DNA from 2 places in the Micromonospora sp. LOL_025 genome. Region 1 is predicted to be linked to the other one. Evidence: riboswitches for the same ligand, from Rfam matches in the RefSeq annotation. Region 1 holds a riboswitch; the other holds the start of a gene.
What was found. A riboswitch is a leader RNA that binds a small molecule or an ion and turns the genes downstream of it on or off. The one in region 1 is predicted to bind S-adenosylmethionine.
Positions count from the first base shown of each region.

Region 2: linked by a shared signal. The riboswitch ahead of ACFHW0_RS19130 (ABC transporter substrate-binding protein) and the one ahead of ACFHW0_RS13540 (aminotransferase class V-fold PLP-dependent enzyme) in region 1 are both predicted to bind S-adenosylmethionine.

Region 1 covers NZ_JBHMIR010000008.1:122,506-126,301, reverse strand. The annotation lists gene ACFHW0_RS13545 (DMT family transporter) at 1-66, shown strand, start outside; gene ACFHW0_RS13540 (aminotransferase class V-fold PLP-dependent enzyme) at 151-1,452, opposite strand; SAM riboswitch class IV at 1,500-1,620, opposite strand; gene ACFHW0_RS13535 (PrsW family intramembrane metalloprotease) at 1,643-3,136, shown strand; gene ACFHW0_RS13530 (hypothetical protein) at 3,201-3,368, opposite strand; gene ACFHW0_RS13525 (GroES family chaperonin) at 3,469-3,796, opposite strand, start outside.
Region 2 covers NZ_JBHMIR010000015.1:43,329-47,124, reverse strand. The annotation lists gene ACFHW0_RS19140 (MFS transporter) at 1-999, opposite strand, end outside; gene ACFHW0_RS19135 (RraA family protein) at 1,231-1,962, shown strand; SAM riboswitch class IV at 2,044-2,155, shown strand; gene ACFHW0_RS19130 (ABC transporter substrate-binding protein) at 2,429-3,283, shown strand; gene ACFHW0_RS19125 (amino acid ABC transporter permease) at 3,324-3,796, shown strand, end outside.

The DNA.
Region 1 (3,796 bases):
GTGCTGGCGTGTGTGGTGCTGATCCAGCGCACCCGCGACCGCGCGCCGGCGGTGGGGGAGGCCTGACGGGGCACCCGCCGCCGCCTGCGGGACCCGTACCGGAGCCGGTCGCCCCGCCGGCTCCGGTACGAGGAAACGGGCGCGGGCCGGTCAGGCCAACGCGGCGAGGGCGACGAGCAGCCGGTCCACGTGCCCGGCCGTGCTGCCCAGGCCGATGCTGGCGCGCAGGGCGGTCGGCGGCAGGTCGCGCCGGCCGCTGCGGGCGGCCGCCTCGTCGAGCAGTCGCCGGGCCAGCGGGTGGGCGCAGAAGAGGCCGTCGCGCACCCCGATGCCGTACGTCGCCGCCAGTTCCGCCGCCACCTCCGCGGAGTCCCGGCCGGCCACCACGAACGACACGATCCCCACCCGGGGCGCCGCTGGCCCGAACATGCGCAGCTCCAGCACGTGCGGCAGGGCCGCGATGCCCTCGCGCAGCCGGGTCAGCAGAGCCTGCTCGGCGTCGTGCAGGGCGGCCCGGTCGGCGTCGGCCAGCGCGGCGCAGACCGCCGCCAGGGCGACCGCGCCGAGCAGGTTCGGCGTGCCCGCCTCGTGCCGGGTCGGGCCGGTCGCCCACCGTACGTCGTGGGTGGCCGCCCCGACGTGGCTGGTGGCGCCCCCGCCGGCCAGGTACGGCGGCGCGGCGTCCAGCCAGTCCGCCCGCCCGACGAGCACCCCCGCGCCGAACGGCGCGTACAGCTTGTGGCCGGAGAGCACGAGGTAGTCGACGTCGAGGGCGGCGACGTCCACCGGCGCGTGCGGGGCGAGCTGCGCGGCGTCCACCGCGATCCGGGCCCCGTGCCGCCGGGCCACCAGGGCCAGCTCGGCCACCGGCCAGCGTTCGCCGGTCACGTTGCTCGCGGCGGTCACCGCGACCAGCACGGGCGGGCCCTGCCCGGCGCCGGGGCGGGCGGGCCCCGAACCGCCCCTCGCGTCCGGCCTGCGCAGCTCGCCGAGCGCGGCGTCCAGCGCGCGGACCGCCCCGGCGGGATCCTCCGGCACCGGCAGCCGGACCGAGCCCCGCGGCCAGGGCAACAGGTTGGCGTGGTGCTCCCCGCCGAAGGTGACCACCGTCGTGCCGGCGGGCAACGCCCGGGCCAGCAGGTTCAACGCGTCGGTGGTGTTGCGGGTGAAGACCACGTGGTCGTCGGCACGGGCGCCGAGGAAGTCGCCGACCGTCTGCCGGGCGCGCTCGTAGGCGAGGGTGCAGCGCCGCGACAGCGCCCCGGCGCCGCGGTGCACGCTGGCGTACCAGGGCAGCAGCTCGGCCACCGCGTCAGCCGCGGCCCGCGCGCAGGGCGCGGTGGCCGCGTAGTCGAGGTTCACCTGGCCGGGTACGCCGAGCACGTCGAGCGGGGCGGCGACGGCGGGCGGCTGCGGCGCGGGCGCGGGCGGGGGTACGAGGGTGACGGTCATGGCCGACCTCCGGGTCCAGGGACCCCGGGTGGGCGCACAGCGGGCGGGGTCCGCGCTTGCCCGGCACGCGGATCGGGCCGGGCCCGGTCATCACCCGGGGCACCCCACCGCGAACTCGACGAGGGTTGCCGGCCAGCAAGCCGGGGCTTGACGCTGGCGCTCGTGACCTGCGGGCAGCATAGCCGGGTGAATGCGGCCGGACCAGGCGGCCGGGGATGGCTACGCTGACCGCATGGCCGACACCCCGCCCGGCGCACCCCTGCCGCCGTCGCCGACCGCGCCCGCCGTTCCGTCGCCCGGCGGGGGCGGGCCCCGGATGCCGCTGCGTCGGCTGGGGTGGCGTCGGGCCCTGGTGCTGGCCGGCACCGTCCTGTTCATCGCGGCCTGCGCGCTGTTCATGGTCTTCACGCTGGGCGAGAACCTGGGCGTCGAGGCGCTGCTGATCGGCGTGGTCGCCGCGATCCTCCCGGTTCCGGTGCTGGTGGGCTGTTTCCTCTGGCTCGACCGCTACGAGCCGGAGCCCCTGAAGTACCTGGTCTTCTGCTTCGCCTGGGGCGCGTTCGTCTCCACCGCTGCCTCGCTGACCGTCAACGAGTTCTCCGCCGGGCTGTTCGAGGACTGGGGGCTGCCGACCGCGCTGACCGCGGTGCTGGTCGCGCCGTTCATCGAGGAGCTGACCAAGGCCCTCGGGCCGATCCTGCTGCTGATCTTCCGCCGCCGCGAGTTCTCCGGGATCACCGACGCCCTGGTCTACTGCGGGCTCTCCGCGATCGGGTTCGCCATGGTGGAGAACATCCTCTACCTGGGCGGCTACGGCTACGCCACCGGCGTGGAGCGGTACGGGCCGGCGACCGGCACCCAGCAGGTCATCGCCATCTTCATCGTCCGGATCCTGCTCTTCGGCTTCGCCCACCCGCTGTTCACCTCCATGACGGGGGTGGGACTGGGTATCGCCGCGCGCGCCGCCAGCCGGTGGGTGCGGGTGCTCGCGCCGCTCGCCGGCCTGCTCCTGGCGATGATGCTGCACGGGCTCTGGAACCTGCTGCCGACGCTCACCCAGGCCACCGGCGAGACGCTGATCATGCTGTACGGCTTCATCGGCGTGATGGTGCCGGTCTTCTTCGGCATGGTCGGGCTCGCCGTGTGGCTACGGGCCTGGGAGGGGCGGCTCACCGAGCGGACCCTGCCCGACTACGTCCGGGCGGGCTGGCTCACCCCGCCGGAGGTGGCGGCGCTGAGCAGCCTGGGACGGCGGCACGCGGCCCGGGTGTGGGCCAAGCGGGTGGCCGGCGACGGCGGGTTGAAGGCGATGCGCGGCTACCAGTTCGCGGCGACCCGGCTGGCGCTGCTGCGCGACGGCGCGCTGCGCGGCCTGGACCGCCGCCCGGTGGACCGGGAGCGGACCGCGCGGGAGGAACGGGAACTGCTGGAGGCGATCGGCGCGTACCGGTCGTTCTTCGTGGGCCGGGACCCGCAGGTGCCGGTGGGGATCTGGGACGGGCACCGCTACCACCTGCGGTTCCCGGACGGCACGCAGCGGTCGGTCGAGGCGCCGGACGAGCCCGTCGTGCCGATCCCGGTGGTGCTCGTCCCGCCGCCGCCCCCGGCGCACCCGGCCGGCTTCGGCCCGCCCGGCTGGTACGGCCAGCAGCCGCCGGCGCCGTGGCCCCCCGGCCACCACTGACGCGCGTACGCCGGCCGCCCCCCGACCCCGGGACCGGGGCCGCCCGTGATGGTCGGCCCTGTCGTCAGGTCATCAGGCTGGTGAGGAAGTCACCGAGGCCCTGCGCCATCGCCATCAGGCCCGCCCCGATCGCCTTGAACATCTCCGCCGCGCCCTCCGGCCGGAAGGCCATGAAGTAGATCAGGAACGCGACGCTCCCCCAGAGCAGAATCTTCTTCACTAGTACCGGCATCGCGTCCCTCCCCAGGGCCGGTGATGCGGCTGGCTTCCCGGCGGGGAGCGACGCAAACGGCACCCGCGCCCTCATCCGGGCGGGTGGGGCGGGGGTGGGCTCAGAGGTAGAGGCCGGTGGAGTCGTTCTCCACCCGCTCGGCGGCCACGGCGTGCACGTCGCGCTCGCGCAGCAGCACGTACCCGCGGCCGTGCAGTTCGACCTCGGAGCGGTCGTCGGGGTCGAAGAGGACCCGGTCGCCCGAGACGATGGCGCGTACGTTCGGCCCCACGCCCACGGCGGTGGCCCAGGCCAGGCGCTTGCCCACGGCGGCGGTCGCCGGAATCACGATGCCGGCGGTCGAGCGTCGCTCACCCTCGCTCCCCTCCATCCGCACCAGCACACGGTCGTGCAGCAGGCGGATCGGCAGCTTGGAGTCGAGATTCTGG
Region 2 (3,796 bases), on a different contig from region 1:
TCCGCTGACGGCCATCAGCACCAGCATCACGGCCGGGGCCGGGGTGAGCAGCAACGGCAGGTAGCCGGCGGCGAAGACGGCGACCGCGCGCGGCAGGGTGGCGTACCGGCGCAGGCCGCCGAAACGTACGTAGAGCAGGCCGCCGACCAGCGCCCCGGTGGCCTGCGCGGCGAGCAGCCAGCCCGCCCAGGAGCGGGCCCCGGCGGACTCGGCGTACCCGGTTGCGGCGACGGTCACGCTGCCCACCGCCGCGCCGACCAGCAGCAGCGCCCCCAGAACCAGCCGGAGCCGGTTGGCGCGCAGCGGCCCGGCCCAGTGGCGTACCGCCGGCTCGCCACGCCAGCGGCGGACCGCGTCGGTCGTGGCGAACCACGCGGTGCCGGCGGCCTGGAAGAGCGCGGCGGCGGCCAGACCGCCGCTCGGGCCGGCCAGGCCCACGCCGGCGAGCGTGACCACCGGGCCGAGGATGAAGATCGTCTCCTGCACGGCGATGTCCAGGGTGTACGCGGTCTGCACCCGGTGCGCGGGGAGCAGGTCGCGCCAGAGCACCCGCAGGCACGACTCGAAGGGCGGCGCGCCCGCCCCGGCCAGGGCGGCGGCCAACACGGTCACCGGCAGGTTGACGTGTGCGGCGGTGAGCGCGAAGCCGACCGTCGACGCCGTCACGGCCAGCCACAGCACCGGCGGCTGCCGCCAGCGCTGCGCCAGCCGGGCGAGCATCGGCTGGCCCACGGCGGTGCCGGCGGTGAACGCGCCGACCAGCAGGGCCGCGACGGTCAGCGTCATCGTCTCGCGGGCGAAGACCAGCAGGGCCAACGGGGCCGCGCCCAGCGGAATCCGGCCGAGCAGGCTGGCCGCCAGGACCCGGGCGGTCTGCGGCGCCCGCAGCACGGCGAGGGCCGAGGTGTCGGTGGGGTCGGTGGGGTCGGGGTCGGTGGGTCGGTTGGTCGGTGGACGGCCGGCGGGCGGTACGAGTTCGGTGCCATCGGGCGTGGGCATGACGGATCGCTCCCGGATCGTGGCGGAGGTGGACCGGAGGGCGGCGGGGCGCCGGGCCGGTCAGGGAGCGAAGTCGGAGCGTTCGTGGTCGTTGCCGTACAACGGCAGGACCGGGGTGATCCAGCGGCCGTAGGCGGCGGCGACGGCTTCGAGCGGGATCACGTGGACAGTCTAGGCCGAGCCAGCGGGACCGGATTGGACCTCGCCGCCGCACCACCCGTGCTCCCTACGATGACGGCCCACGACTTGCCGCACCGCCGGGAGGACGTCATGCGGGAGCGCTTCGCCGACCTGTCCACGCCGCTGATCGCCGACGCCTGCGTACGCCTCAGCGCGCCCCCGCGCGCGGCGCCGGCCGGGATCCGGGCGGTCGTCCCCGGTCACCGCCTCGTGGGCCGGGCGCTGCCGGTGCGCCACCACGGCAGCGTGGACGTGTTCCTGGAGGCGTACGGCAACGCCGCCCCCGGTGACGTCCTCGTCATCGACAACGGCGGCCGGAGCGACGAGGCGTGCGTCGGGGACCTGGCGGTGCTGGAGGGCGTCGCGGCCGGGATCGCCGGCCTCGTCGTCTGGGGCCTGCACCGGGACACGCCGGAGCTGGTGGAGATCGGCCTGCCCGTCTTCAGCTACGGCAGCCTCCCGGCGGGCCCGGCCCGCCTCGACCCGCGGGAGCCGGAGACGCTCACCAGCGCCCGGGTCGGGCCGCACCTGGTGACCGCCGACGACCTCGTCGTCGCCGACGACGACGGGGTGCTGTTCCTGCCCGCCGGCCGGGCCCCCGAGCTGTTCGCGGCGGCGGAGCGCATCGGGACCGTCGAGCGGGTCCAGGCGCGGCGGATCCGCGCCGGGGAGACGCTGCGGGAGCAGACCGGCTTCGCCGACTACCTGGCCCGCCGCGCCGTCGACCCCGCCCACACCTTCCGGCAGCACCTGCGGCAGGTCGGCGGGGCGATCGAGGAGTGAGCGGGGCCCGGCTGGAGCACGCGTGAGGGTGGTCATAGCGGCTGGACGGCCCACGGTGGCGGGCTGCTAGCCTCGTCGGCAGGTCATGAGCGCCAGCGTCAAGCCCCGGCTCGCTGGCCGGCAACCCTCGTCCGCGCAGGGGTGCCCCGGGTGAGGACCAGGCACCGGAGCGGCTCCGGTGCAAGCGCGGCCTGGTTCCCAGGTCGGCACCGACCGAGGAGAGCCATGTCCTTCCGCAGCTGCGCCCCACCGGCGGTCCCCGCCGTGGCCCCGACGTCGCCGGCACTGACCCGGCGCCGCCACATCGACATGATGCGGGTCTGCGTCACCTCCTGTCGCCCCGGCGACGCGCGCTAGCCGCGCCACCCCTTCTTTCCACGACCCATCCCAGCGGTACGCCCACCGGGCGCACCGTCGGCGACGCACGCCCGTGCCCGCCGCCGGAACACCTCGTTCGGAGACACCTGTGCGAATCCTTTCCTCCCTCACCCGGGCCGCCGCCCTCGGCGTGGCCGCCGTCCTCGCCGCCACCGCCCTGACCGCCTGCGGCGACGACGCGGCCGGCGCGGCCGACAACCCGTACGGCCTGCTCCAGCCGGGCGTGCTGCGCGCCGGCACGCTCACCGACGCCCCGCCGAACGTCTACCTCAAGGACGGCAGGTTCACCGGCTTCGACAACGACCTGCTCACCGCGGTCGCCGCGAAGGTCGGCCTGAAGGTGGAGTTCGTCGGCACGGACTTCTCCGCTCTGCTCTCCCAGGTCAACAACCGCAAGTTCGACGTCGGCAGCTCCTCGATCACGATCACCGAGGCGCGGAAGAAGACCGTCGACTTCGGCAACGGCTACGACTTCGGCCACTTCGGACTCGACGTGCCGGCCGGCTCGTCGATCACCGGCTTCGACCAGCTCGCCGGCAAGCGGGTCGTGGTCGTGCAGGGCACCGTCCAGGACGACTACGCCACCGGCGAAGGGCTCGACCCGGTCCGGGTGCCCGACTACAACGGCGCAATCAACCAGCTCAGGGCCGGCACGGCCGACGCCTGGATCGCCCCCGCCGAGATCGGCGACAAGTCGGCCGCCGACAGCGGCGGCAAGATCACCGTGGCGGCCAAGCTGCTCAGCCCGGCCCCCACGGCGTACGCGTTCGCCAAGGGCAACGACAAGCTGCGCGAGGCGCTGGACAAGGGCCTCGACGAGGTGATCGCGGACGGCACGTGGAGCCGCCTGCAGGTCCAGTACTACCCGGGCCGCCCGATCCCGGCCGACTTCAGGCCGGGCAGCGGCGCGGTACCGGTGCCGTCGGCCTCGGCCACCTCCTGAGACGTACGGACGACGAGCGAGCGGGGCGGTAGGAGCGACGATGGATCGGTTGAGCACCCTGTGGGAGACCTTCTTCGACGCAGACTCCATGCGCGAGGCGCTGCCCGAGATGCTGACGGTGGGGCTGCCCAACACGCTGATCCTGGCGATCTCCGCCGCCCTGCTCGGCTCGGTGCTCGGCATGGCGCTGGCCGTCGCGGGCATCTCGCGTAGCCGGTGGTTGCGGTGGCCGGCGCGGGTCTACACCGACGTGTTCCGCGGCCTGCCCGCCGCGGCGACGATCCTGCTCATCGGAGTCGGCCTGGCGCCGCTGGGCATGCAGGTGTGGGGGCCCAACCCGTATCCCCTGGGCATCCTGGCGCTGTCGCTGATCGCGGCGGCCTACATCGGGGAGATCTTCCGCGCCGGCATCCAGTCGGTGGAGGCCGCGCAGCTGGAGGGGGCCCGGGCGCTGGGCCTGTCCTGGGGCGAGGCGATGCGCCTGGTGATCGTCCCGCAGGGGATCCGGCGGGT